One region of the Azospira sp. APE16 genome, then DNA from elsewhere that is predicted to be linked to it. Evidence: riboswitches for the same ligand, from Rfam matches in the RefSeq annotation. Region 1 holds a riboswitch; each other region holds the start of a gene.
The links. Region 1 has a riboswitch for cobalamin ahead of bluB (5,6-dimethylbenzimidazole synthase). Riboswitches for the same ligand answer to the same signal wherever they lie in the genome.

Region 1 (9,561 bases):
GCCGGCCTCAACCTGCAGGCCGTCTTCGACGTGGCGGCCCTGCCGGAGGAGGTTGCCGCCTCCCTGGAGCGGGCAGCCCCGGGCCACGGCCGGCGCCAGCTGATCCTGCTGGGCCACGGCGGCCGCCGCCTGTGGCAGGCGGTGCAGGCCGCCGGGCTGGATTCGGACCATCCCATCGACGACTTCACCATTGCCAGCGTGGGCCGCTGGTTTGCCGCCGTCTGTCCCGGCCGGGACTTCCTCCTGCTCTATCCCGGCGATGCGCCGGTGGGGCTGCAGCAGCTGGGGCGGCTGGCGGGCTGGCACCATCCCTCGCCCTTCATGGTCGGGGTGCGGCAGCAGTGGGGCTCCTGGTATGCCTACCGGGCGGCCCTGCTGGCGGACAGCGACTTCCCGCCGACGCCGCCCCTGCAGGAAACCTCGCCCTGTGCCAGCTGCGCGCCCCGGGTCTGCATTGAGGCCTGCCCGGCCGGCGCCCTGGCCGGCGGCCGTTTCGACCTGGCTGCCTGCGTCGCCTGGCGCCGGCAGCCCGCCTCGCCCTGCCGCCATACCTGCCTGGCCCGGCTGGCCTGCCCGGTGGGCCGGGAGCACCGCTACGAGCCGGCCCAGATCCGCCACACCTATGCCAAATCGCTGGCGGCCATCGAGGCCTACTACTGAAGCGCCCCGCCGCCGGGAAATGGCCTGGGGGCCAGCAACGGCGGGGAGGCTGCGCTAGAATGGCCGGATAGACCAACAACAGGAACCCGCCATGGCCCGCCATACCAAGATCGTCGCCACTCTCGGCCCCGCTTCCACCGATCCCGTCACCCTGGAACGCCTGATCCGCGCCGGCGTGGACGTGGTGCGCATGAACTTCTCCCACGGCACCGCCGAGGACCACATGGCCCGGGCCCGCACCGTGCGCGAGATTTCCGCCAAGGTGGGGCGGCCGGTGGGCATCCTGGGGGACCTGCAGGGACCGAAGATCCGCGTCGGCAAATTCGAGAACGGCAAGATCCAGCTGGAGAGGGGCGACAAGTTCATCCTCGACGCCAACTGTGCCCTGGGAAACCAGGAGCGGGTCGGCCTGGACTACAAGGACCTGCCCCGGGACGTGGAGCCCGGCGCCGTGCTGCTGCTGGACGATGGCCGCATCGTGCTCGACGTGGAGCGGGTGATCGGTGCCGAAATCCACACCGTGGTGCGCCACGCCGGCGAGCTGTCCAACAACAAGGGCATCAACCGCCAGGGCGGCGGCCTTTCCGCCCCGGCCCTGACCGCCAAGGACATGGACGACATCAAGACGGCGGCCCAGATCGGCGTCGATTACATCGCCGTCTCCTTCCCCAAGAGCGCCGCCGACATGTACATGGCGCGCCAGCTGATGCGGGCCGCCGGCAGCCGCGCCCTGACCATCGCCAAGATCGAGCGCACCGAGGCCGTGGCGGCCCTGGATGAAATCCTTGACGCCTCCGACGGCGTCATGGTGGCCCGGGGCGACCTGGCCGTGGAAGTGGGCGATGCCGCCGTGCCGGCCCTGCAGAAGAAGATGATTCGCCACGCCCGGGAGAAGAACAAGCTGGCCATCACCGCCACCCAGATGATGGAATCCATGATCCAGTCGCCGGTGCCGACCCGGGCCGAAGTGTCCGACGTGGCCAATGCGGTGCTGGACGGCACCGACGCGGTGATGCTTTCCGCCGAGACCGCCAGCGGCCGCTATCCGGTGGAAACCGTGGAATCCATGGCCCGGGTCTGCATCGAGGCCGAGCGTTCCGCCGAGGTGACCCTGGACCGGGAATTCCTCGACCGGGTGTTCACCCGCATCGACCAGTCCGTGGCCATGGCCGCCATCTGGACCGCCCACCACCTCAAGGTGAAGGCCATCGCCGCCCTGTCGCAATCCGGTTCCACCGCCCTGTGGATGAGCCGCCTCAACTGCGGCGTGCCGGTCTATGCCCTGACGCCGGATGCGGAGGCCCAGACCAAGATGTCCCTCTACCGGGAAGTGACGCCCCTGCTCATGAGCCAGCAGCATTCGGACCGGGACGTGCTGCTCTACGAAGCCGAGCAGCTGCTGATGCAGAACGGCGCCGTGGCCAAGGGCGACCTTATCGTGCTGACCATCGGCGAGCCCATCGGCACCCCGGGGGGCACCAACACCCTGAAGATCGTCCGCGTCGGCGAGCACCAGATGCCGCCCCTGCGGGCCTGATAGCGCCCTCGCGGGCCTCGGGCCTCGGGCCTGATTCCGCCGCCTCTGTTAAAATTCCCGTCGCCCCGGTCCGCCGGGGCGAATCGTCTCCGGGTGCCCGCAAGGGAGAATCGGGAACGCGGTGCGGCAGGCCTTGGGGCCGCCCATTCCGCGACGTGCCCAACGCTGTGAGGGGGACTGGGCCGGCAGATGCCACTGATCCGCGGATCGGGAAGGCGCCGGCGCAGAGTGATCCCGAGTCAGAAGACCGGCCAGGAGACCCTTTTCGGCACGCACGGCCAGGCGCGCCGCCACCGATCTTCAGAAGGGGACTCCATGAAGACCGACCCCACCGTCAACAAAGTCATCTCCCTCGCCGGCTACCAGAACGAACACGAGTTCTCCGACGCCGCCCGGGACGCCATCTACCACGCCATCTTCTCCCGCCGCGACGTGCGCGGCCAGTTCCTGCCCGACCCGGTGCCCCAGGAGGTGCTGGCCCGGGTCCTCACCGCCGCCCACTTCGCCCCTTCCGTCGGCTACATGCAGCCCTGGAGTTTCCTCCTGGTGCGTGAGGCGGAGACCAAGGCCCGCATCCACGCCGCCTTCCAGCAGGCCAACCAGGAGGCGGCGGAGAAATTCGAGGGCGAGCGCCAGGCCATCTACAAGGAACTGAAGCTGGAGGGCATCCGGGAAGCGCCCATCAACCTGCTCATCACCTGCGACCGGGACCGGGCCGGCCCGGTGGTCATCGGCCGTACCCACATCAAGGCCATGGACCTCTATTCCAGCGTCTGCGCCGTGCAGAACCTGTGGCTGGCGGCCCGCAGCGAAGGCCTGGGGGTGGGCTGGGTCTCCATCTTCCACCAGCAGGCCCTGCGCGACATCCTGGGCCTGCCGCCGCGCATCATCCCGGTGGCCTACCTGTGTCTGGGCTACGTCAGCCACTTCAAGGAAAAGCCGGAGCTGGAAAGCGCCGGCTGGCGCCAGCGCCTGCCCCTGGCCGACCTGGTGTACGACGGCCAGTGGGAAAAGCCGGTGGAGGAGGAACTGCGCCAGGTTCTCAGCGAGCACCAGGCCAGGGCCCAGGAAAAACGCCGCTTCTAGGCATGCCTGCCCGAAGAGGGCCGTGGTTGGGGCGTCTCCGGCGCCCTGGTTGCGGCCTTTGTCTTTCTTTTGCTGCCCGGCGGTCGCAGTACTCGCCCGGGGGGCAAAGCCACGATAAAATCACGGTCTTTCCCGAGCGCCACGACAGCGGGCGCCGATCACGCCAGAACAAACCGCATTGCCCATTGGAGGAACACCATGCCCATCGTATCCATGCGCCAGCTCCTGGACCACGCCGCCGAGAACGGCTACGGTCTGCCCGCCTTCAACGTGAACAACATGGAACAGGTCTGGGCCATCATGGAGGCCGCCAATGAGCTGAACGCCCCGGTGATCATGCAGGCCTCCGCCGGTGCCCGCAAATACGCCGGCGAAGCCTTCCTGCGCCACCAGATCCTTGCCGCCCTGGAAGCCTATCCCCACATTCCCGTGGTGATGCACCAGGACCACGGCCAGTCCCCCGCCGTCTGTATGGCGGCCATCAAGTCCGGCTTCTCCTCCGTGATGATGGACGGCTCCCTGCAGGAAGACGGCAAGAGCGTCGCCTCCTACGACTACAACGTGGCCGTGACCCAGGAAGTGGTGAAGTTCTCCCACGCCATCGGCGTCTCCGTTGAGGCCGAACTGGGCGTGCTCGGTTCCCTGGAAACCATGAAGGCCGACAAGGAAGACGGCCACGGCGCCGAAGGCCACATGACCCGGGAAGACCTGCTCACCGATCCGGACCAGGCCGCCGACTTCGTCGCCCGCACCAACTGCGACGCCCTGGCCATCGCCATCGGCACCAGTCACGGCGCCTACAAGTTCACCAAGAAGCCCACCGGCGACATCCTGGCCATCGACCGCATCAAGGAAATCCACGCCCGCATCCCCAACACCCACCTGGTGATGCACGGCTCCTCCTCCGTGCCCCAGGAACTGCTGGCCGAGATCCGGGAATTCGGCGGCGACATGAAGGAAACCTACGGCGTGCCCGTGGAAGAGATCGTGAACGGCATCAAGCACGGCGTGCGCAAGGTGAACATCGACACCGACATCCGCCTGGCCATGACCGGCGCCGTGCGTCGCTACCTGTTCGAGAACCCCTCCAAGTTCGATCCCCGCGACTTCCTCAAGCCCGCCCGGGAAGCCGCCAAGAAAATCTGCGTCGCCCGCTACCAGGCCTTCGGCTGCGAAGGCCGGGCCGGCCAGATCAAGCCCATCTCCCTGGAGAAGATGGCCGAGCGCTACAAGAAGGGCGAGCTGAACCAGATCGTCAAGTAAGGCGGTCCGCCTTCCCAACCGCTGCCAGGCGCCGGATACTTCTCCGGCGCCCTTTTCTTTTTATCCGCCATGACCCTGCCCCTCGCCGAACACCCGCTGCGCCAGCGCCTCAATGACGAGGTCCACGCCCGCCCGCCCATGGCCCTGGAAGGGCCGGAGTGGATCAGCTACCTGGCGGTGCTGCACGAAGGTACCGAGGCGGCGGCCGAAGAAGCCCATCTGCAGCGCCTCTGCGCCGCCCTGGGGGCCAATCTCTGCCCGGTGATCCAGGGCGACCACTGGGTCATGGACGCGGGCCGCCTGCGCCTCAAGTGGGAGCGGCACAACGAATTTTCCGGCTACACCTTCTTCCTCGCCCGGGAACCCGGCGACGCCCCCGACACCACCGCCATTTCCGCCCTGCCGGCGGACTGGCTGGCGGGCCTGCCCGGCTCGGTGATGGTGGCCACCCATGTGGAATTCCGCTCCGCCGCCGACCTGGACCCGGAAGAACTGCTGGCCGACCTGCACCGCTCCGGCGACTCCTGGGTCGCCACCACGGTGGCCGACGGTGCCGCCTGGGTCGCCTCCGATTTCCAGCTGCACGACGGCTGGAGCCGTTTCCTGGTGCTGGACGAGCGCCTGCGCCACCGCCAGGCCGGGCGCACGGTGCAGCGCCTGCTGGAGATCGAGACCTACCGCATGATGGCCCTGCTGGCCTTCCCCGTGGCCAAGGAGGTGAGCCGCCTGCTGGCCAGGGCCGAGGGCGAGGTGGCCGACCTCATGGACCGCATGGGCGAAGCCCGCGGCCCCGAGGACGAGCGCCTGCTGCTGGCCCGCCTGACCCGGCTGGCGGCGGAGATCGAACGCTCGGTGACCCGCACCGCCTTCCGCTTCGGCGCCGCCGAGGCCTACTACGCCCTGGTGCAGCAGCGGGTGCGGGAACTGCGGGAACACCGCCTCAACGGCTTTCCCCCCATTTCCGAATTCATGGACCGGCGCCTGGCCCCGGCCATCAACACCTGTCTTTCCGTGGCCCGGCGCCAGACCGACCTGTCCACCCGCATCGCGCGCAAGAGCGCCCTGCTGCGCACCCGGGTCGATATCGAACTGGAGCGCCAGAACCAGCAGCTGCTGGGGCAGATGAACCGCCGCGCCAAGCTGCAGCTGCGCCTGCAGGAAACGGTGGAAGGCCTGTCCGTGGTGGCCATCACCTACTACGCCTCCCAGCTGGTCAGCTACCTGGCCAAGGGCCTGTCCAAGACCGTGCTGCCCCACCTGTCGCCGGAAATCGCCTCCGCCGTTTCCATCCCCCTCATCGCCGCCGTCGTGGCCGTCAGCATCCGCCGCATGCGCCGCGCCCTGGCCGCCGAGGAGCTGGAGCAGGGCGAAGGCCACTGATCCTTTATAATCCGTTTTTTCCCCTCTTTTTCGGGACCCTGCCGTGACCGCTCCCCTTTTTGAATCCACCATCACCAGCCTGCCCCTCGTCGCCCGGGGCAAGGTGCGCGACATCTATTCCGTCGATGCCGACCACCTGCTGATCGTTACCACCGACCGGCTCTCCGCCTTCGACGTGATCCTGCCGGACCCCATCCCCGACAAGGGCAAGGTGCTGACCCAGGTGGCCAATTTCTGGTTCGAGAAGCTGGGCCACATCCTGCCCAGCCAGCTCTCCGGCATCGCCCCCGAATCCGTGGTCAAGCCCGAAGAGCGGTCCCAGGTGGAAGGCCGCGCCCTGGTGGTGAAGCGCTTGAAGCCCCTGCCCATCGAGGCCGTGGTGCGCGGTTACCTGATCGGTTCCGGCTGGAAGGACTACCAGGCCACCGGCGCCGTCTGCGGCATCCAGCTGCCCGCCGGCCTGCAGATGGCGGCCAAGCTGCCCGAGCCCATCTTCACCCCGGCCACCAAGGCCGACGTGGGCGACCACGACATCAACATCTCCTACGAGGAATCCAAGGTGCGCTGCGCCGAGCACCTGGCCGCCGACCTGGCGGGCACCGGCAAGACCGGCGCCCAGCTGGCCGAGGAAGCTAAGAACGCCGCCATCGCCCTGTACACCGAGGCTTCCGCCTATGCCCGCACCCGGGGCATCATCATCGCCGACACCAAGTTCGAGTTCGGCATCGACAAGGCCGGTACCCTGCACCTCATCGACGAGGCCCTGACCCCCGATTCCTCCCGCTTCTGGCCCGCCGACGGCTACGCCGAAGGCATCAGCCCCCCCAGCTTCGACAAGCAGTTCGTCCGCGACCACCTGGAAACCCTGACCTGGTGGGACAAGAAGGCTCCCGGTCCGCAGCTGCCGGCCGAGGTGATCGAAAAGACCGCCGCCAAGTATCGCGAAGCCTACGAGCGCCTCACCGGCCAGACCATGGCCTGATCGGGCCGGACTGCCGCGGGCCGCACCGCTTGTGCCGGTCGGCCTGGGCTTCCCCCAAAAGGGGCGGGAGATTCTCCCGCCCCTTTTGTTTTTGCCGGCCGGAAACCCGGACGGGCAGTTGCGGTCCAACCCATGTCCCCGCTCCAACCCTGAGAAGGAGATCATCATGGACATCCTGCACTCCCCCGTTCATCACGACCTGCCCCGGGTGCGCCACGTGGCCTGGTTCCGTCCCTTCCACTGGCTGGCCGGCGGCCTGCGGGACCTCTCCCGGCGGCCCGCCCTGAGCCTCTCCCTGGGCGCCCTGTTCGCCATCGGCGGCCTGTGCATCTTCGCCCTGGCCCAGGGCCGGCCCGAACTGCTGCTGGCGGCCGTCTCCGGCTTCCTCCTGGTAGGGCCTCTGCTGGCCGTGGGCTTCTACGAGATCAGCCGCCGCATCGCCGGCGGCGACCGGCTCGATGCCGCCGCCGTGGCCCATTCCCTGGCCGCCCGCTGGCGCCCCCTGGCCCTCTACGGCCTCTTTCTGGCCGCCATCTACTTCATCTGGGCCCAGCTGACCACGGCCCTGGTGGCCTATCTGCTGGGCAGCGAGTGGATCTGGGGCTTCGAGGAACTGGCCCGGGAAATCTTCCTCTCCGGCCGCCACCCCAACCTGGCCGCCATCTGGACCCTCAGCGGCGCCACCCTGGCCGCGGTGACCTTCCTGCTCTCGGTGGTGACGGCGCCCCTGCTGCTGGACCGGGAGGTGGAGGTGCACCACGCCATGGCCACCAGCATCAACGTGGTAGCGACCAATCTGCCGGCCATGCTGCTGTGGTCCTTCCTTATCGTCAGCCTGACCCTGTTCGGCTTCGTCACCCTGATGGCCGGTCTGGTGCTGATCATGCCACTGCTGGGCCACGCCACCTGGCATGCCTACGCGGACCTTGTAGAATAGGCGCCAGACCCCATCTGCAAGAACAGACGTCCAGTTTCAGCGCCAGCCCACGGGCGGCCCAGGCCGCCCGTTTTTGTTGCCCCTACCGATAACATCTCCAGAGAACAGCCCATGAGCGCCAATCCCCTTCTTGCCACCGTCGGCCAGCCCCGTGCCGTGCTGCCGCCCTTCGACCGCATCGAGCCGGCCCACGTGCGGCCCGCCATCGAGCAGCTGCTGGCCGACAGCCGGGCCCTGGTGGCGCGCCTCACCGCCGCCGCCGTGCCGGCCACCTGGGACGATTTCGCGGCGCCCCTCAACGACGGCATTGAGCACCTCTCCTGGGCCTGGGGCATCGTCGGCCACCTGCACGGCGTCAATGACGTGCCCGAATGGCGCGAGGCCTACAACGACCTGCTGCCGGAGGTGACCCGCTTCTTCAGCGAACTGGGCCAGAACCTGGCCCTTTTCGAGAAGTACAAGGCCCTGGCCGCCTCCCCCGAGTTCGCCGGCCTTTCCCCGGCCCGCAAGAGAATCCTGCACAACGAGATCCGCGACTTCCGCCTTTCCGGCGCCGAGCTGCCGGAAGCGCAGAAGCCCCGCTTCCAGGCCATCCAGGAAGAACTGGCCAGCCTCTCCGCCAAGTTCTCGGAAAACCTGCTGGACGCCACCAACGCCTTCGCCGAATTCGTGACCGACGAGGGCGAACTGGCAGGCCTGCCGGAGGACGTGCAGGCTGCCGCCCGGGCCGCCGCCGAGAGGGATGGAAAGAGCGGGGAGGGCAAGGCCGGCTGGAAATTCACCCTGCACGCCCCCTCCTACATGCCGGTGATGCAGTACGCCGAGAGCCGCCGCCTGCGCCAGGCCATGTACCGGGCCTACGCCACCCGGGCCGCCGAGTTTACCGACGGCAGCAGCAAGGCCGAGTGGGACAACACCCCCCTGATCCGCCGCATCCTGGAACTGCGGGCCGAAGAGGCCAAGATGCTGGGCTTCGACACCTTCGCCCAGGTTTCCCTGGTGCCCAAGATGGCCGACAGTCCGGAACAGGTGCTGGCCTTCCTCAACGACCTGGCGGTGAAGGCCAAGCCTTTTGCCGAGAAGGACCTGGCCGAGCTGAAGGCCTTCGCCAAGGCCGAACTGGGCATGGACGAACTGGAACCCTGGGACATCGGCTGGGCTTCGGAAAAGCTCAAGCAGGCCCGCTACTCCTTCTCCGACGAGGAGGTGAAGCAGTACTTCCCCGAACCCAAGGTGCTGGGCGGCCTGTTCAAGGTCATCGAGTCCCTCTTCAACGTCAAACTGAAGCCCGACGCGGCCCCCGTGTGGCATCCGGACGTGCGTTTCTTCCGCATCGAGACCGCCGCCGGCGAGCTGGTGGGCCAGTTCTACCTGGACCTCTACGCCCGGGAAACCAAGCGGGGCGGCGCCTGGATGGACGAAGCCATCACCCGCCGCGCCACCGCTGCCGGCATCCAGACCCCGGTGGCCTACCTCAACTGCAACTTCCCCGCTCCGGTGGGGAACAAGCCTGCCACCTTCAGCCACGACGACGTCATCACCCTGTTCCACGAGACCGGCCACGGCCTGCACCACCTGCTGACCCGGGTGGAGGAGCTGGGCGTTTCCGGCATCCACGGCGTCGAGTGGGATGCGGTGGAACTGCCCTCCCAGTTCATGGAGAACTACTGCTGGGAGTGGGAAGTGCTGCAGGGCATGACCGGCCACGTGGATTCC
Region 2 (9,561 bases), 680 kb from region 1:
GGCCAGCTCGGCCTCGTGCCCGGCCAGGGCCGGGGCGTCGAAGCTGGCGCAGCAGCGGCCGGCGGCCATGAGGTGGATGCGGTCGGCCCAGCGGTAGGCGAAGTGGATGTCGTGGGTGGCCAGGAGGATGGTCATACCCCGGCGGTGCAGGCCGTCCAGCACCGCCAGCAGTTCCTCCTGCATGGCCTGGTCGAGGCCGGCCATGGGCTCGTCCAGCACCAGGAGCTCCGGCTCCATGGCCAGCACGCCGGCAATGCAGACCCGCTTCTTCTGGCCGAAGCTGAGGTTCTGCACCGGCTTGTGGGCCAGGTCGTCCATGCCCACGGCCTGCAGGGCGGCTTCCACCCGGGCGGCGACGGTGGCATCACTCAGGCCCAGGTTGAGGGGGCCGAAGGAGACGTCCTCCCGCACGCTGGCGGAGAAAAGCTGCCGGTCCGGATTCTGGAAGACCAGGCCCACCTTGCTGCGCAGGGCGCGCAGGCCGGCCCGGCCGTAGTCCACCGGGGCGCCGGCGTAGTGCACCCGGCCGGCGGCGGGGCGCAGCAGGCCGTTGCAATGCTGGAAGAGGGTGGTCTTGCCCGAGCCGTTGGCGCCGATGAGGGCGTTGCGGCTGCCCCGGGAAACGCTCAGGGAACAGCCGGCCAGGCCCGCGCTGCCGTCCGGGTAGCGGTAGTGCACGTCCTCCAGCTGCAGCAGGGGCGTGCTCACCGGCCGCTCCAGGCGAGCAGCACCAGGGCCAGGGCGGCCACGCCGGCCAGGCCGGCATCGCGCCGGGCATGGGGGTGGCGGCTGCCGAGGAAGCGCAGGGGACCGTCGTTGTTGCGGGCCAGGGCCGCCAGGTGCAGGGCGTGGGAACGCTGCCACACCTGCAGGGTGAGGTGGGCGGCCATCTGCCCCAGGCTGCGCAGCAGGCGGCTGCGGTCCAGGTGGCCGAGGCGGGCGGCCTGGGCGGCGCGCATATCCTGCAGGGCGGCGGCGAAGACGAACAGGGTGCGGTAGCACAGCACCATGATGTCCAGCAGCACCTCGGGGGTGCGCAGGCGGCGCAGCAGGGCGATGAGGTCGCTCAGGGGCGTGGTCAGCACCAGGAACAGCAGGGCCGCCAGGGCGCCCAGGGAGCGGGTCGCCACCACGGCGGCCTGGCGGGTGCCGGCGGCGGTGGCCTGCAGGCCGCCCCCATCCACGGAGACGGCCAGGGAGAGGGCGCTGATGGCGAGGAAGAAGAGGGCCGGGGCCGCCACCCGCAGATAGAGCAGGGGCGATACCCGGGCGCCGCCGATGGTCACGGCCGCCAGCAGGGCGGCCACGCCGAGCCCGGCGGCCGGGGTGGCGGCGGCGACGAAGGCGGCCGTCACCCCGCCCAGGGCGAAGAGGCCCTTGGCCTGGGGCGCCACGCCGCGCCAGCGGTTGGCGTAGGCCGACTGCTCGATCAGCACGCCGGCCCTTCCTGGTCCTCGTCTTCGCGCCGGGCTGCAGCTTCATCGCGTCGTTGTTCCCGGCGCAGCTTTTCCCGGGTGCGGGCGCAGCCCAGGTAATAGCCGATGAAGCCGGCGCCAAGGGCCGCCTGCAGGGCGAAAAGGAGGGAGGCGATCTCGCCGCTGGCCGGCTCCAGCAGGGGCTGGAACCAGGGCTGGTAGTCCGGGGCGATGCGGGTGATGAGGGCCTGGGCCTCGCTGTCGGCGCCGCCGAAGATTTCCGCCGGCTGGCCGTCCGGCCCGACCGGCCGTTCCACCAGCCACAGGGGCAGGGCCGCCAGCAGCACCACGGCGATGAGCAGCAGCAGGTTCTGGTGGCGCTTCATGCCCGCACCTCCGGCGTCGGGGCCACGCCCAGGTCCTGCAGTTCCTGCGGGTTGAAGCGCGCCAGGGCGTTGCAGATGACCACGGTCAGCAGGCCTTCGCTGATGGCCAGGGGAATCTGGGTGAGGGCGAAGATGCCGGCGAACTTGAGGAAGGAGGCGCCAAAGCCGCCCACCGGATCGGGGAAGGCCCAGGCCAGTTGCACCGAGGTGGTGACGTAGGTGAGCAGGTCCGCCAGGCTGGCGGCGAGGAACACGCTCACCGCCAGGGAGGCCTTGAGGCGGCGGGCCAGGGCGAAGATGCCGTAGGCTGCGAAGGGTCCCACCACGGCCATGGAGAAAATGTTGGCGCCCAGGGTGGTGAGGCCGCCGTGGGCCAGCAGCAGGGCCTGGAACAGCAGCACCACGGCGCCGATGGGGGCCATGGCGGCAGGACCGAAGAGCACGGCGCCCAGGCCGGTGCCGGTGGGGTGGGAACAGCTGCCGGTGACCGAGGGCAGCTTCAGGGCCGAGAGGACGAAGGTGAAGGCGGCAGCCACTCCCAGCAGCATGCGCTGCTCGGGATTTTCACGGATGCGGCGGTTCACGGAACGGATGCCCCAGGCGACGAAGGGGGCGGCGGCGACGCTCCAGCCCACGGCGTGTTCGATGGGCAGGAAGCCTTCCATGATGTGCATGAGTCTCTCCCTCGGCGAGCATGACGGTGGCGCACCAGGCGGGGGAGTTGTGGCAGGTCGGATAAAGGGCCGCGGCGGATGGAACAGCGAGGAGGCGGCAAATCACCAGAACCGTTCCCGTCACCCCGGGGAATGGTGCAACTTGTGATGTCAGGCCGGTCTTCTGGCTTGCCTTCATCCTTCCCTGCCGGCCTTCCCGTGATGAACCACAGTGGCGTGAGGCAGCGTCGTCTGGCTTACAGCAGCGGGGGCTGCGCCGGACTGTCCTGGGTGGTCCCTGGAGTCACCGGCTTCCCGTTTCACCGTCCCCGCAGAGCGCGAGGCACGGCACCTGAATCGGGGCGGATGATAGCCCACTCCCCCCGGGCTGGGCAATCCGCCGCGCCAGGCGCGGCGTTTGGCGAATCGGTTGGGGCGGGTTAGACTGGCCCCGCTTCGGTTCCCCCCTCCAGGGGATGAAAAGGGAATCCGGTGCGAGACAGGGCGGCGACGCCCCGACTCCAGTCCGGAACTGCCCCCGCAACTGTAGGCGGCGAGCGTTGCGCTCCACTCTTTGCCACTGGCGATACTGCCGGGAAGGCTGGCGCAACGTGACGACCCGCAAGTCAGGAGACCTGCCGCGGCATTACTTCATATCAATCCTAATTGGGGCGGGGTGTCCCCTGAGGAAGGTAAATGCGCGCATTCCCTGACTGTCATCGTTGTCCGCTCTCGGCTGCCTGCCGCTCCGAGCCGCTTTGCCGCGGCCCGGGGTGTTCGCCCTTCTCCGACGCTCCCGCTCCGCTTCATCCAAGGAGTTGCGCATGCGCATGGAAGCAATGGAAATCGGCGCCGTCGTGGGGACGGCCGCCCAGCCCGTAGAAGCCAATCCCGCCCCCACTTCGTCCACTTCGCCGCGGCAGCAGCAGGCCACCCTCATGGTGGACGTGGTCTTCCCCGAACAGGTGAACCACCACGGCACCCTTTTCGGCGGTTCTGCCATGGCCATGATGGACAAGCTGGCCTTCCTGGTGGCCACCCGGGAGACCCGCCGGCCCATGGTCACCGCCAGCAGCGGCCGCATCGACTTCCGCAAGCCCATTCCCCAGGGGCGCCTGGTGGAACTGTCCGGCCGGGTGGTGCAGCGGGGCCGGCGCTCGGTGCAGGTGGAGGTGGCCCTGGCGGCGGAGGACCTGGCCACCGGGCTGCGGGAGACCAGCGCCACCGCCCACTTCACCCTGGTGGCGGTGGACGGTCCAGGGGCGCCGCTGCAGGAGGACGACGAGAGCTTCGCCCAGCTGCCCGGCATCGGCCCGGTGACGGCCATGGTGGAGATGGTCTTTCCCGGCCACACCAACCACCACGGCAGCCTCTTCGGCGGCCAGGCCCTGGCCTGGCTGGGTAAGGCGGCCATGGTGGCGGCCAGCCGCCAGGCCCGCATGCCTGTGGTGATGGCCGCTTCCGAGCGCATCGACTTCCACGCGCCGGTGCTGGAGGGGGAGATCGCCGACCTGGCGGCCCGGGTGGTGGCCATCGGCAACAGTTCCATGACGGTGGAAGTGCTGCTGCACGCCGAGGCCCTGCTCACCGGCCAGCGCCGCCTGTGCACCCGGGGCCGCTTCATCATGGTGGCGGTGGGCTACGACGGCCGCCCGGTGCCCGTGCCCCAGCCCCTGGGGCGGCGTCTGGCCTAGGCGCCGGCCTTCGCCCGCCCCGGTCGGGGCGGGCGCCCGGTTTCCGGCCCGGAACGGCAGGCGGCAGGCTGCCCGGCCGGACAGCGGACCCCCGCCGCGGTGTGACATAGTCGAGCCAATTCAGCGGTGGCGGGCCGTTATACTGCCGACAGAAGAAGATGGGCCGGAGCCCGTGCCGTGATCGGCATGGCGCCCTCCGCAGCCCAGGCTGCCCGGGCATCGGCAGCGACGATCCCTCCAACCTGCCTAGTCCCCATGTCCCTCAAGACAGCCCTGGCCCTGTGCGCCGCCTGCCTTTCCCTGAGTCCGCTGCCCGGCGTCGCCTCCGAGCCGGCGTCCATCGTCTTCACGGCTGCCGAGCAGGCCTACCTGGACAGGGTGCGGTCGGTGAAGATGTGCGTCGATCCGGACTGGGAGCCCTTCGAGCGCATCAACGAGCAGGGGCGGCACGAGGGCATCGGCGCCGACCTGGTGCAGCTGGTGGCCCAGCGGGTCGGCCTGCGCATCGAGCTGCTGCCGGTGCGGACCTGGGACGAAAGCCTGGCCGCCGCCAAGGCCGGGCGCTGCCAGCTCATGAGCTTCCTCAACCAGAGTCCGGAACGGGACCGCTGGCTGAATTTCACCGCTCCCGTGTTCACCGACCCCAACATCATCGTCACCCGGGAGGAGCACGCCTTCGTCGGCGACCTCCTCGGCCTCAGCGGCGAGAGCGTGGCCCTGCCCCGGGGCACCATGGTGGAGGAGCGCATCCGCAAGGACTTCCCCAACCTGCGGGTGATCCTCACCGGCAGCGAGCCGGAGGCCGTCTCCCTGGTTTCCGAGCGCAAGGCCGACCTGACGGTGCGCTCCCTCATCGTCGCCGCCTACGCCATCCGCAAGGAAGGCCTGTTCAACCTCAAGATCGCCGGCCAGATTCCCGCCTACACCAACCAGCTGCGCATCGGCGTGATCAAGGATGAACCCCTGCTGCGGGACATCCTGGACAAGGGCGTGGGCACCGTGACGCCCCAGGAGCGGGAGGCCATCGCCAACCGGCACGTGGCCATCAAGGTGGAGCAGCACACCGACTACAGCCTGCTGTGGAAGAGCCTGGCCGTGGCCGCCTTCGTCCTGGCCGTGGTCATCTACTCCAACCGCAAGCTGAGCGCCCTCAACCGGGAGCTGGAGCGACTTTCCGTCACCGACAAGCTGACCGGCCTGTTCAACCGCATGAAGCTGGACGAGGTGCTGGAAAGCGAAATCCAGCGCTCCCAGCGTTTCGGCCAGCCCTTCAGCCTGATCCTGCTGGACCTGGACCACTTCAAGCTGGTGAACGACTGCCACGGTCACCAGGCGGGAGACCAGGTGCTGGTGGAAGTGGCCCGGCTGCTGCAGCGCCATACCCGGGAAACGGACCTGGCAGGCCGCTGGGGCGGTGAGGAATTCATGGTGGTCTGCCCCCATACCGACGAGGCGGGCGTCCGGGTCCTGGCCGAAGACCTGCGTCAGGTATTCGAGCTCAACGAGTTTCCGGTGGTGCGGCAGAAGACCGCCAGCTTCGGGGTCGCCACCTACCGCCCCGACGACCAGGCCAAGGACATCGTGGCCGGGGCCGATGCCGCCCTTTACCGGGCCAAGGACCTGGGCCGCAACCGGGTGGAATGGCAATAGGCGCGGGCGTGGGGCGCTGCCTTCGCCTGCTGGGCCTGGCCTGCCTCCTGGGCGCCTCCGTCCAGGGCCGGGCCGGGGACGATGCCGCGGAGGCCCTGGCGGGCACCACCTTCTTCGGCTATGGCAAGGCCATGTACGTCTTCGACGACAAGAAGGGCGGCCGGCCGAACCAGAACACCGCCGGCTTCGGCGGCAAGCTGGGCCTGGAGAGCGGCGACTACCGGGGCTGGCGCCTGCGGGCCGCCTGGTACACCACCCAGGACCTGGGCCTGGCCCGGGACAATCCGCGCCAGACCGACGCCTACATGTTCGGCCTGGACAAGCGCCCCTATTCCCTGTGGGGCGAGGCCCAGCTCATCTACAGCCGGGGCCGCAGCCGCCTGACCCTGGGGCGCCAGGAAATCCAGTCGCCCCTCATCAACAGCTACGAATACCGCATCATCCCCAACCTGTTCGACGCCTACGTGCTGAGCAGCCGGGAGCTGCCCGGCACCACCCTGACCCTGGGCTATGTCGGCCAGATGTCGGGCCTGGACGGCCTGGTGAGCTTTTCCGATTTCCGCAGCATGTCCCAGCAGACCTACACCTCCCTGCTAGTGGACGGCCGGGGCCGGCCGGATGCGCGCAACGGCGAGACCCTGGACCCCTCCACCGTGGTCGGCCACCGGGGCGTGTGGATGACGGGGGTGGCCTACGAGGGGGAGCACAAGCTGCAGCTGTGGCACTACTACGGCCGCGATACCCTGCAGACCGTCTATGCCGACGGCCGCTTCAAGCAGCCCCTGGGCCGGGGCTTTACCGCCCTCATCGACGGCCAGGCCTACCGGGTGTCCGAGGTGGGCGCCTTCCGCGACTATCTGGCCCGTCACGGCCTCAACGCCAGCTACGGCCTGGCGGGCCTCAAGGGCACCCTGGCCCATGCCCCCAGCGGCCTCAGCCTGGCCCTGATGGCCAACCGCTTCGGCGGCGACCAGCGCACCGTGACGGCCTACGGCAACTGGGGCGGCTATCCGGAATTCGTGCTGATGCCCTATCTCTACGCCGAGAACGACGCCATGTCGGCCATCGCCCGCAGCCGCCTGCGCAAGGCCACCCTGCTGCTGGACCTGGGCCCCTACGGCCTGCCGGAGCACAGCCTGCTGCTGGGCCACGCCCGCATGGACATCGACGAGGCCATCCTGCCCGGCGCCGACATCATCGCCAACAGCCTCATCTACCGGGCCCGGCTGACGCCCCGGGTCTCGGCCCGGCTGCACCTGGAAGCGCGCAGCTCGGCCCATTCCCGCTACGACAACCACTTCCTCACCCTGGGCCTGCGCTACGACTTCTAGGCCCGGGCCGCGCCCCGCTGCCGGCCGCGGCGCTTCTTCCACCACAGATAGACCCCGGTGACGGCGAGGCCGGCCACCACCAGCCCCATCAGGGAGACCAGGATACGCCCCGGCAGGCCCAGGATGCGGCCCGAATGGAGGGGGAACTGGGCTTGCACGAAAATGTCGGCGGCACTGCCCTGCCAGGGCAGGCGCTGGCCCAGGGGGCGGCCGTCGTCCCCGTCCAGGTAGAGCTGCTTGTGGCCGACGCCGCCGGCCCCGTGCTCGTCTTCCGGGTGGAAGAATTCCACCGTGTAGAAGCCATATTCCCGGGCGTAATAGACGCCACCCGCCGGCTCCGGCCAGCCGCGCCGGGCCGCTTCTGCCCGGGCCAGTTCCAGGATCGGGGCGTAGCCCAGGGCGGGCACCCGGGGCCGGGTCGGCGGGCTGGCTTCCCGGGTCTCGAAGGGGGTGGGCGTCACTGTCGAGACCAGGGACATGGCCGGGAAGAAGACTTCCCGGTAGAGGTTGAGGGAAAAGGCGGTGAAGGCCAGCACCAGCAGCAGGGCCCAGGTCCACAGACTAGCGGCCCGGTGCAGGTCGAAATTGAGGCGGTAGGCGCCGCTGCGCCAGCGCACCTTCCAGGCGATGGCCCAGCGCGCCCACCAGGAGCGCCTCTCCGCGATGTCTGCCTGGAGAGGCGCATCCTGCCTGGCCTGGCGGCCGGTACCCGATTGGAATCGGGGCAGGGTCAGCAGCAGGCCGGTGAAACAGTCCAGGGTCCACAGCAGGGCGACGCCGCCGAGGAGCCACACGCCCCAGTGGTCGATGCCCCAGAATTCCGGCAGGTGCAGGCTGAAGTGCAGCTTGTAGAGGAAGGAGACGGCGTTTTCCCGGTTTACCGGCCACACCGCGCCCCATTCCCGCCGGCCCAGTTCCTCCCCCGACACCGGGTCGAGGAATATCTGGTTGAAGCCGGGCCGGAGCAGGGCGCTGCCGTCGGCTGTGGGCCGGGGTTCCACCCACAGGGCCAGGCTGTGGCCCGGTTCCGTCGCCAGGGGAATGTAGGTGACCTGGATCTCCGGGTGCCGGGCCTCGGCCGCCGCCGCCAGGGCCAATGGGTCCCGGGGGTGGCCCGGGGTGGCGCTGTGCAGCAGGTGGCCGTTGAGCCACTCGTCCAGCTCGTGGTCCCAGGAGATGACGGCGCCGGTGAGGCCCGTCACCACCAGGAAGGCGGCCATGAACAGGCCGCACCAGCGATGGCCCAGGACCAGCAGGGGACGTAGTCGTTTCATGCTCACCAGCGGTAGTTGAGGCTGCCGATGACGCTGCGGCCCCGGCCCCGGTAGCAGTACCCGTCATGGCACATCAGGTACTCCTTGTCGGTCAGGTTGGTGGCGTTGATGGCCAGGGTGACGCCGGGGGCCAGCTGCTTCAGCTCGTAGCCGATGCGGGCATCCACCAGGGTGTAGCCGGCGTTTTCCCGGCTGTTGGCGCTGTCGGCGTAGCTGCGGCCGATGCGCCGGGCCCCCAGGCCCAGGTCCAGGCCCGCCAGGGTGCCACCCTCGATCTTGTACTTGGCCCACAGGGCGGCCATCTGTTCCGGCTTGCCCACCGGCACCTTGCCCTGGTTGCCGTCGTTGCTGCGGCTCACTTCCAGGTCCTGCCAGGTGTAGCTGCCCACCAGGTTGAGGCCGCCCTTCAGGTTCAGCACCGATTCCAGCTCCACGCCCCGGGAGCTGACTTCGCCGGTCTGCACCTGGTTGAGGACGTTGTTCGGGTCCCGGGTCTTGACGTTCTGCTGCACCAGATCGAAAACGCTCAGGGTCACCATGGCGTTGCCGTCCACCGGCTGGTACTTGAGGCCGGCTTCCCACATCTTGCCCTCGGTGGGCTTGAAGGCCTCGCCGGCCAGATTGACGCCGAACTGGGGATTGAAGGAGGTGGCGTAGCTGACGTAGGGGGCCCAGGTGTCGTTGATCAGGTAGAGCAGGCCGACGCTGCCGCTGGTGGCACTGTCCTTCTGGCTGCTGCTGGTATTGGTGCTGAGTTCCCGCTGGGTCTGGGTGACGTTGTCCCGGCGCAGGCCCAGGGACAGGCGCCAGTTGTTCCAGTTCACCTGGTCGTTGGCGTAGACGCCGGTCTGGCGTCCCTCCACGTCCTGGTTGGAAAGCAGGGTGTCCGGGTTGGCGATGGTCTGGTTGTAGTTGGGCGACCACATGTCGATGCTGGGGGCGCTGCCGGACAGGTAGCGGATGTTGCCGCCGAAGCGGTTGTAATCCACCCCCAGGGTCAGGGCGTGGCTCAGGGCGCCGGTGCGGAAGCGGCTTTCCAGGGCCGTGTCCACCGCCAGGGTGTTCATGTGCTCATAGACGCCGGTGGTGGTCCGGTCCACCGTGTGGCCGTCCGCGTTGAGGGAGGCGTCCAGATACTGGTTGCTGGTGGTGATGCCG
Region 3 (9,561 bases), 520 kb from region 1:
GGCGTGTTGCCGGTGAGCTTGAGCGCCCGTACCAGGGGTTCCAGGGGCGTGCTGCTGGTGGAGTAGTGGAAGCTGTGGCCGGGCAGGCGGCCTTCCGGCAGTTCGGCGGCCATCAGGCCCAGGGCGGCCAGCTTCTTCTGCATGCGGCTTTCGCCGGGCAGCAGACCGAAGCCGGCCGTGCTTTCCCCCGTCACCGAGACCAGGGTTTCGAACAGGCTCATCATGCCGCCGCATTCGGCCAGCAGGGGCTTGCCGGCGGCCGTGTGGGCCTGCAGGGCGGCGGCCATGGAGCGGTTGGCGGCGATGGCGGCGCCGTGCAGTTCCGGATAGCCGCCGGGCAGCCACACGGCGTCGCAGGGGGGCAGGGCGGCGTCGGCCAGGGGCGAGAAATGGACGAGGCGGGCCCCCAGATTTTCCAGGCATTCCAGGTTGGCCGGATAGGCGAAGCAGAAGGCCGCGTCCCGAGCCACTGCCACGGTCTTGCCTGCCAGCAGGCGGGGCAGGGCCGGCGGCGGGGCCGGGGCGAAGTGTACCGGCGGCGGCAACTGGGCGGCGGCAGTGGCGGCGAGGGCGTCGGCCATGGCGTCCAGGCGCTGCTTCAGGTCCTCGATCTCGGCGGCGGGGAGCAGGCCCAGGTGGCGCTCCGGCATGGCGGCGTCGTTGTCCCGGGGCAGGTGGCCGTACCAGGCGATGTCGGCTTCATCCAGGGTGTCGCGGCACAGTTGGGCGTGGTAGGCGCTGCCGACCCGGTTGGCCAGCACCGCGCCGATGGGGGCGCCCCGGCCCTGTTCCTCCCGGTAGTGCTTGAGGCCGAAGGCGACGGCGCCGAAGCTGCCGGCCATGGCGGAGGCGTCCAGCACCAGCAGGATGGGCAGGCCCAGCAGGCGGGCCAGGGCGGCGGCGGAGGGTTCGCCGTCGTTGAGGCCCATCACCCCTTCCACCAGGATCAGGTCGTTCTCCGCCGCGGCCCGGGCCAGGCGCCAGCGGGCGTCGGCCTCGCCGCCCATGCGGAAGTCGATGTTGTCGCAGGGCTGGCCGCTGGCCACCTGGTGGATCTGGGGATCGAGGAAGTCCGGGCCGCACTTGAAGACCTTGACCCGGCGCCCCTGGCGCGCGTGGAGCCGGGCCAGGGCGGCGACCACGGTGGTCTTGCCCTGGCCGGAGGCGGGGGCGGCGACGAGGAGGGCGGGGCAGGCGAGGGAACTCATGGGCGGCGGCTTGATGGAGATTTTTGGGGGATGGCCTGGGAGGTAGGCGGGACGGGCATCGGCGGCATGCCGTCGCCAGGAGGCCCGTGTCTATTGCCGGTCAGGCCGGCGGCCCTTCAGAACTCGATCCCGGGCATGGCGGCGACGCCGGCCTGGAAGGCGTGCTTGACCATGCCCATTTCGCTGACCGTGTCGGCGGCGGCCACCAGGGCCTCCGGCGCGGCGCGGCCGGTGACGATGACGTGCTGGTGCGGCGGGCGGGCGGCGAAGGCGGCCAGCACCGCATCCAGCTCCAGCCAGCCGTACTTGAAGGCGTAGGTCAGCTCGTCCAGGATCACCAGGTCGATGGCCGGGTCGGCGAGGTAGATACAGGCCTGCTCCCAGGCGGCCCGGGCGGCGCGCAGGTCCTTCTCCTGGTCCTGGGTTTCCCAGGTGAAGCCTTCGCCCATGACGTGCCAGTGCACCCGGGGCTGCTGCCGGAAAAAGCCTTCCTCGCCGGTGTCGGAGCGGCTCTTCACCAGCTGGATGACGGCGGCGCTGTGGCCGTGGCCCAGGGCCCGGGCGAGGACGCCGAAGGCGGCGGAACTCTTGCCCTTGCCGTTGCCGGTATGCACCAGCAGGACGCCGCGCTCCTGGCTGGCCTGGGCGATCTTGGCGTCGACCACTTCCTTCTTGCGGGCCATGCGGCTGTTGTGGCGTTGGTTGCGCTCGTCGCTCATGGGGAACTCCGGGAATCGGGGAAAAGGGAAAAGGGGCGGCTGGAGGAAAAGGCTGGCGTTAGCAGGGGATGAACCAGCGGCTGCCCCCGTCCTCCACCTCCCGCAGGGGATGGCCGTAGAGGCGGCTGAGGTGGGCGGCGGTGAGGATCTCGGCCACCGGGCCATTCTCCCAGGTGCCGTCGCCCTGCAGCAGCAGGGCCCGGTCGCAGTAGCGGGCGGCCAGGCCCGGGTCGTGCAGCACCATCACCACGCCGGCGCCCCGCTCCCGGGCCAGGCCGGCGAACAGTTCCAGGGCGGTGATCTGGTGGGAAAGGTCCAGGTGGGCCAGGGGCTCGTCCAGCAGGTAGAGGTCCGGCGCCTGGGTCAGCAGGGTGGCGATGGCCAGGCGCTGGCGCTCGCCGCCGGAGAGGGAAGGCGTCTCCCGCTGTTCCATGCCGGCCAGCCCCACCCGGGCCAGGGCGGCCCGGGCCAGTTCCGCATCGGCGCCCGATTCCCAGTCCCAGCGGCCCAGGTGGGGATGGCGCCCGGCCAGGGCCGTCTCCAGCACGCTGGAAGCGAAGGCGTCGGCCTGGGTCTGGGCCATCCAGCCCCGTTGCCGGGCCGCCGCCCGGGGCCCCAGTTCGCCATAGCTGCGCCCCTGCAGGCGCACCTCGCCGCCCTGGGCCGGACGCAGGCCGGCCAGGGTGGATAGCAGGGTGGACTTGCCGGCCCCGTTGCGTCCCAGGATGGCCAGCCGTTCCCCCGGCTGCAGTTGCAACTCCAGGTCGCGGCAGACCTCCCGTTCGCCGATGCGCACGGTGAGTCGGCTGGCTTGCAGCAAGGCAGTCATCGCGGCGCCCGGGTGAGGAGGAAGAGGAACACGGGCACACCGATGAGGGCGGTCAGCACCCCCACCGGCAGCTGCTGGGGCGCCGCCACGGTGCGGGCCAGGGTGTCGGCCAGGGCCAGCAGGGCGCCGCCGGCCAGGGCCGAGGCGGGCAGCAGCAGGCGCTGGTCGTTGCCCACCGCCAGGCGCACCAGATGGGGCACCACCAGGCCGACGAAGCCGATGGAGCCGGCAGTGGTGACGGCGGTGGCGGTGGCCAGGGAAGCCACCACATAGACCAGCCGACGCAGGCGCACCACGGCCACGCCGAGGGCCTGGGCCGTGGCCAGGCCCCGGGCCAGCAGGTTGAGTTCCCGGGCGAAGGGCAGGGCCAGCAGCAGGGCCGCCGCCAGGGCCAGCAGGGGCGGCCGGGCGTCGGTGGCCTGGGAGAGGTCGCCCATCAGCCAGTAGAGCATGCCGTGCAGCTTGTGCTCCGGCGCCAGGGACAGCATCAGGGCCACCAGGGCGCCGCAGCCGGCGGCGACGATGACCCCGGTGAGCAGCAGGCGGGTCTGGGTCCACGAGCCGTCGCCGTGGGCCAGGCCGAAGACCAGGAAAGTGGCGGCCAGGGCGCCGCTGAAGGCGAGGCCGTTGATGCCGAAGGCGGACAGCCCGAGCAGGATGGCCACCAGGGCGCCGACCCCGGCGCCGCCAGAGATGCCCAGCACATAGGGATCGGCCAGGGGATTGCGCAGCAGCACCTGCATCAGGCAGCCGGCCACCGCCAGCAGCCCGCCGCAGGCAAAGGCGGCCAGGGCCCGGGGCAGGCGCAGGTTATGCACCACCGCGTAGCCCGGCGCCTCGGCATCGCCGAGCAGCCCCTGCAGAACGGCGCCGGGGGGAATGCTGATGCTGCCCACCGCCAGGGCCACGACCAGGCTCACCCCGGCCAGCAGCACCAGCAGGGCAATGACGATCAGGGCGCGACGGCTGGAGGGCATGGTTGGTGAGTTATTTCGGCGTGTAGCGCAGGCCGACGAACAGGGTGCGGCCGGCGGTCATGAACTGGGTGTCGCCGCTGCCGCGGTAGAGCTCGTACTGTCGGTCGCCGATATTCTTGATCTGTCCTTCGATGGACCAGTCCTTGTCGAGGGGGTGGCGGACAAAGGCGTTGAACAGGCTGAATCCGCCCATGCGGCTCTGGTTTTCCTTGTCTTCGTAACGTGAGCCGACGCTCTTCATATCGCCACCGAAGGTCAGGTTGCCCAGTTTGTAGGAAAGGGCCAGGGTGAATTGTTCTTCAGCCCGGCGTCGCAGCACTTTACCGGTGATTTCGTCGGTGGGGCGCGTCAGGTCCAGCGCGGTGCTGACCGAAAGATCGTGCCAGGTGCCACGATAGGACCAGGTGCTGCCGGTGATCTTGGCCTTGCCGATGTTGTCCGGCGTGTTGCCCCAGTCGATCAGATCCGTGACCCGGTTGTCGTAGTAGACCACCCGCGCTTCGTGGCCGGTATTTTCCCAGGCCATGCCGATCTCGGTGTTCTTGGAGCTTTCCGGTTTCAGGTTGGGATTGCCGCCGAAGCAGCCCCAGATGGGGTAGCAGGTGGAGGGGAAGTAAAGGTCGTTGAAACTGGGTGCTTTGAACGCAGTGCCCTGGGAAATGAAGGCCCGCAGCTGTTCGGTGAACTGGTAGCCGTAGGCGGCGGACCAGGTGTCCTTGGCCCCGATGCCGGAAATGTGGTCGCGCCGGGTGTTGGCCTGGAGCCGGTGGTTGCCGAAGAGCTGGTTCCAGCCCAGCAGGTAGGAGTGGGTATCCCGGGATTTCAGGGTGTAGGTCTGGTTGGAGTCGATGGACTGCTTCTGTTCTTCCACGGCCACCAGCCAGCCCCCCAGCCGGGTAGTGATTTCGTTCTGCCAGGAGAGGGTGGTCTGGGTCGTCTCGTAGCGGCGCAGGGTGGCTGGCTCATAGGTGACGGCGGCATTCCGGGATTCCCCCATGCGCAGGGTGGAAGTCCAGTCCTTGAGGATGCGGTTGCGGCTGTAGATGTTCCAGGACGACAGGGAGGTCTTGGTCCGGTCGTCGAAATTGACGTTGCCGTCCATGTGATTGGTATTGTCCGTCTGCAGGTAGCTCATGCCGACTTCGTGGCCGACGGCAGGGCGGACCTGCAGGGAGGCCGAGGCAGCGCGGCTGGAATAACCGTCCTTGTCCGGATTGGAGAGCGGTCCCCGGGTGGCGCTGATGCCATCGCTGTCGAAGGTGCTGGCGGAGAGGGCATAGGAAATCAGCTGATTGCCACCGGAAATTCCGCCGCTGGTTTCCCGCGTGTTGTGGGAGCCAACCTTGGCGCTGAAACGTGGCGTCAATGGCCCTTGGCCGCGGGTGGTGAATACCTGGATGACGCCGCCGATGGCCTCCGAACCGTAGAGGGCCGAGGCCGGGCCGCGCAGGACCTCGACACGCTCGATCTCCTGGGCCGGAATCATGTCGAAGGGGGCCTCTCCCAGGGTGGCCGAAGTCAGGGGAATACCGTCCACCAGGAGCAGGGCATGACCGGAATTGGTGCCGCGGATGAAGAAAGAACTCTGCTTTCCCGGCAGCTGGCCTTCGGTGATGAAAATGCCAGGCACGCTCGACAGGACTTCGGCGAGGGTCACCTGCCCCTTTTGCTGGATTTCCTCCCGGGTGATGACGGTGGTGTCGGCCAGCAGTTCATTGGCTCGCATCGGTGTCCGGGTGGCGGTGACCAGCACGGGGTCCAGGGTCTGGGATTCGGCGTGGGCCGTCGGAAGTAGGGCCAGAGTCAGCGCCGCGGTCAGCGCCTGGTAACGGGATGTGGCTTGCATGATGGATTCCTTCTGCCATGCCCGAGCGTCCCCGCTGGGCAGGTTGCAATGAGGAAAGCAGGGGAGTGACAAGCGAGTGAGACGACCCGCTGCTTTCCAGCGATGCGCAAGGCCGGTATCCGGGCTCGGAAGTCTTGATCCATCGCCTTCCCGGGGGTGACCCAGTGGCATCGTGATGGACCCGCACTTCCTTACCGTTGCGGGGGCAGCACAGGCATTGCGCCGCTGCTGGCGGCGCGCACCTGTTTCCCGTTTAACCGCGGAGGAGGACTCCTCCCGCGGCACCTGACGCGGAGCGTTGTCCCTGGTGGAACAACGGGGGCGGATGGTACTCCATACCTGCCTGTATGGCGAGGCCGGCGCCTGGGCGCTTTGGCATAAAACACATTCAAAATATGGTCTTAGTCCTTGACCTTGCGTGTTTTTGGCCTCTATAGTTCGCGCCTATGACTAAGCAATTGGATGCCCTCGAGGGCAAGGTGGCGCAGGTGGTCAACCTCTGCCACAGCCTGCGGGCCGAGAACCAGGAACTGCGCGCCCGACTGGCCAGCGCGGAAGACGAGCGCCTGCGTCTGGTCGAGCGCATGGAGGCGGCCCGTGCCCGCCTCGAGGCGCTGGCCGAGCAGTTGCCGGAGGAGGGCAAGGCATGAGCGGCAATTTCATCGACGTGGCCATCCTCGGCCGCGAATACCGGGTGGCCTGTCCGCCCGGCGAACAGGAAGCGCTGCTGGCTGCCGTCGCCTATGTGGACCGCAAGATGCAGGACATCGCAGCCAAAAGTAAGACTGCTGCCGCCGAGCGCGTGGCGGTCATGGCGGCCCTGAATATCGCCCACGAACTGCTTTCCGCCGGGAAGGCGGAGAGCCCCGCAGAAAATCCTGAAACCCCCGTTGACGGCTCTGACTTTCAGCGTAGAATCGGAGCCATGGAAACACAGTTGGACGCGGCCCTCCAAGGCCAGGAACCCTTGTTCTGAAGCCTTCTTGGCCGCACCAGCAAAAGTTTCCGCCGATTGTCCCCTGCGGTGTTCGTCAAGGCCATATATTCCTTGAACCAATGCTAATTGGCATCGGCCGCGAACCACTCATCCGCTGTTGTGAGCGCCCTTCGTCGGGTGCACCTGATGCGGACGGCAAGCGACCACTCTGAACTCAGGTTCAGGATGCCGGCCTAACGGCACAGGCGGGGGCCTAATACAGCAGCGCGGTGCGAGCAATCCACCGCGCTGTTTCCTTTTGTGGCCCCTCTTTTCCCCTGTTCGCCCATGGCTTACTGGCTGATGAAATCCGAGCCGGACGAAGTGTCCATCGATGACCTAGCCCGTCTCGGCCGGGTGCCCTGGTTCGGCGTGCGCAACTACCAGGCCCGCAATTTCATGCGCGATGCCATGAAGCTGGGCGACGGCGTGCTCTTCTACCATTCCGGCTGTGCCGTGCCGGGCATCGCCGGCCTGGGCCAGGTGGCGTCCGCCGCCTACGCCGATGCCACCCAGTTCGATCCGGCAAGTCCCTATTTCGATGCCAAATCCTCGCCCGGGCAGCCCCGCTGGCTCAACGTGGATGTGGCCTTCGTCGCCCGCGGGCGCTTCGTGCCCCTGACCGAGCTGCGCTGCCATCCGGCCCTGGCGGCCATGGGAGTGCTGCAAAAGGGCAGCCGCCTGTCCATCACCCCGGTGACGGCGGAAGAGTGGCAATTCATTACCCGCAAGTTGATGGAGCTGAACGATGCTTTTTGATTTCTGGTGGCTGGCCTATGTGGGTCTGGGCCTCTTTGCCGGTTTCATGGCCGGCCTCCTGGGCATCGGCGGCGGCGCCGTGATGGTGCCCCTGCTGGCCATGATCTTCGCCGGCCAGCAGTTCCCGCCGGAGCAGATGCTGCACCTGGCCCTCGGCACCTCCATGGCCACCATCATCTTCACCGCCATTTCCAGCCTGCGCACCCACCACCAGCATGGCGCCGTGATGTGGGACACGCTGCGCTCCTTCACCCCGGGGGTGCTGGTGGGGACCGTGCTGGGCACCCAGCTCGCCGCGCGCATTTCCACCCAGGGCCTGGCCCTGTTCTTTGCCTGCTTCATTTCCTGCGTGGCGTTGCAGATGGCGTTGAACTTCAAGCCGAAACCCCACCGGGAACTGCCCGGCCCGGCCGGCCTGGGGCTGGCGGGCGGGGTCATCGGCGCCCTCTCTTCCCTGGTGGCCATCGGCGGCGGCTCCCTGACGGTGCCTTACCTGGCCTGGTGTAACGTGCCGGTGCGCAACGCCATCGGCACTTCGGCGGCCCTCGGCCTGCCCATCGCCTTCTTCGGCACCCTGGGCTACATCTGGAACGGCTGGGGCGAGGCCGGCCTGCCGGCCTGGAGCGTTGGTTACGTCTATCTGCCGGCCCTGCTGTGGGTGATGGCGGGCAGCGTGGTGGCGGCCCCGGTGGGGGCGCGTCTGGCCCATCGCCTGCCGGTGGCGACCCTGAAGCGGATTTTCGCCGGTGTGCTAGTGCTGCTGGCAGCCAAGATGTTGCATGGCGTCATGTAGATGGCGGCTTGCCGACCTTGATGCATATGGAAAGGGCCTGCGGGCCCTTTTTTGTTTTTGCGCCGCGACATACGGGCGGGTATGGAAATTTGCGTAACTGTTATATCATTGCGTAATCCATGTCCGTTCCCGGACGCAATACGGGTTTCCCACATTGGGGAAAACCCGCCGGGAGGGCTGGGTAGAGGGGGAGTCGGTCTTTTCTGCCGACCTAAACAAATACTCAAACTGAGGAGAACACTCGTGAGCAGCGCTGCCTACGAACGGATTCGCAACAATCCGAAGTTCGACAAGCTGGTTGCCACCCGCAGCCGCTTCGCCTGGACCCTGTCTGCCGTGGTCCTGATCCTGTACTACGGCTTCATGGCCGTGGTCGCCTTCAATCCCACCCTGCTGGCCTCGCCCCTGGGCGAAGGCCGTATCGCCACCATCGGCTGGCCCATCGCCGCCCTGATGATGCTGCTTTTCTGGGTCATGACCGGCCTCTACGTGCATCGCGCCAACGGCAAGTTCGACGAAATCAACGCCGAACTGATCAAGGAAGCCACCAAGGAGGCCCAATAATGCGTAACCTGTCCCGCTTCCTGCCCCTGCTGGGCCTGTTGCTGGCCGCCGGTGCCGCCTATGCCGGTCCCGGCACCGTCGGCGAGGCTGAAAAGCAGCCCCTGAACGTGGCTGCCATCGCCATGTTCGTGGCCTTCGTGCTGTCCACCCTGGGCATCACCTACTGGGCCGCCAACCGCACCAAGTCCACCGCCGACTTCTACACTGCCGGCGGCGGCATCACCGGTTTCCAGAACGGCCTGGCCATTGCCGGCGACTACATGTCCGCCGCCACCCTGCTGGGTCTGACCTCCATGGTGTTCGCCAAGGGTTATGACGGTTTCGTCTACATCGTCGGCTTCTTCGTCGGCTGGCCCATCATCCTGTTCCTGATGGCCGAGCGCCTGCGTAACCTGGGCCGCTTCACCTTTGCCGACATCACCTCCTACCGTCTCGATCAGAGCAAGGTGCGGACGGTGGCTGCCATCTCCTCCCTGACCGTGGTGCTGTTCTACCTGATCACCCAGATGGTCGGCGCCGGCCAGCTGATCAAGCTGCTCTTCGGCCTGGACTATGAGGTGGCCGTGGTCGTGGTGGGCGTGCTGATGATGGTCTATGTGACCTTCGGCGGCATGATCGCCACCACCTGGGTGCAGATCATCAAGGCCTGTCTGCTGCTTGGCGGCGGCACCCTGATGATGCTGCTGGCCATGTCCCACTTCGGTTTCGATTTCGAAACCCTGGTCACCAAGGCTACCGAAGTGCACAAGGACGGCACCAAGATCATGGGCCCGGGTTCCCTGCTGGCCGATCCGGTCAATGCGGTGTCCCTGTCCCTAGGCCTGATGTTCGGTACCGCCGGCCTGCCCCACATCCTGATGCGCTTCTTCACCGTGCCGGATGCCAAGCAG

Region 2: another riboswitch for cobalamin. It lies ahead of ACLSSQ_RS07495 (acyl-CoA thioesterase); the one in region 1 lies ahead of bluB (5,6-dimethylbenzimidazole synthase).
Region 3: another riboswitch for cobalamin. It lies ahead of ACLSSQ_RS01790 (TonB-dependent receptor domain-containing protein); the one in region 1 lies ahead of bluB (5,6-dimethylbenzimidazole synthase).

The regions. Positions count from the first base shown of each region.
Region 1 covers NZ_CP179682.1:857,531-867,091, forward strand. Annotated here, with positions in the region: gene ACLSSQ_RS04300 (hypothetical protein) at 1-660, shown strand, start outside; gene pyk (pyruvate kinase) at 752-2,197, shown strand; cobalamin riboswitch at 2,272-2,468, shown strand; gene bluB (5,6-dimethylbenzimidazole synthase) at 2,513-3,283, shown strand; gene fba (class II fructose-bisphosphate aldolase) at 3,482-4,546, shown strand; gene ACLSSQ_RS04320 (DUF3422 family protein) at 4,616-5,926, shown strand; gene ACLSSQ_RS04325 (phosphoribosylaminoimidazolesuccinocarboxamide synthase) at 5,970-6,908, shown strand; gene ACLSSQ_RS04330 (DUF2189 domain-containing protein) at 7,075-7,845, shown strand; gene ACLSSQ_RS04335 (M3 family metallopeptidase) at 7,957-9,561, shown strand, end outside.
Region 2 covers NZ_CP179682.1:1,536,717-1,546,277, forward strand. Annotated here, with positions in the region: gene ACLSSQ_RS07475 (energy-coupling factor ABC transporter ATP-binding protein) at 1-708, opposite strand, end outside; gene cbiQ (cobalt ECF transporter T component CbiQ) at 705-1,436, opposite strand; gene ACLSSQ_RS07485 (energy-coupling factor ABC transporter substrate-binding protein) at 1,430-1,801, opposite strand; gene ACLSSQ_RS07490 (energy-coupling factor ABC transporter permease) at 1,798-2,475, opposite strand; cobalamin riboswitch at 2,611-2,825, opposite strand; cobalamin riboswitch at 2,895-3,112, shown strand; gene ACLSSQ_RS07495 (acyl-CoA thioesterase) at 3,279-4,148, shown strand; gene ACLSSQ_RS07500 (diguanylate cyclase) at 4,404-5,798, shown strand; gene ACLSSQ_RS07505 (OprD family outer membrane porin) at 5,807-7,129, shown strand; gene ACLSSQ_RS07510 (PepSY-associated TM helix domain-containing protein) at 7,126-8,403, opposite strand; gene ACLSSQ_RS07515 (TonB-dependent siderophore receptor) at 8,406-9,561, opposite strand, start outside.
Region 3 covers NZ_CP179682.1:342,028-351,588, forward strand. Annotated here, with positions in the region: gene ACLSSQ_RS01770 (cobyrinate a,c-diamide synthase) at 1-1,208, opposite strand, end outside; gene cobO (cob(I)yrinic acid a,c-diamide adenosyltransferase) at 1,325-1,927, opposite strand; gene ACLSSQ_RS01780 (ABC transporter ATP-binding protein) at 1,986-2,756, opposite strand; gene ACLSSQ_RS01785 (FecCD family ABC transporter permease) at 2,753-3,733, opposite strand; gene ACLSSQ_RS01790 (TonB-dependent receptor domain-containing protein) at 3,744-5,579, opposite strand; cobalamin riboswitch at 5,672-5,883, opposite strand; gene ACLSSQ_RS01795 (hypothetical protein) at 6,026-6,229, shown strand; gene ACLSSQ_RS01800 (cell division protein ZapA) at 6,226-6,555, shown strand; RNA gene ssrS (6S RNA) at 6,593-6,772, shown strand; gene ACLSSQ_RS01810 (EVE domain-containing protein) at 6,844-7,314, shown strand; gene ACLSSQ_RS01815 (sulfite exporter TauE/SafE family protein) at 7,304-8,107, shown strand; gene ACLSSQ_RS01820 (DUF485 domain-containing protein) at 8,351-8,671, shown strand; gene ACLSSQ_RS01825 (cation acetate symporter) at 8,671-9,561, shown strand, end outside.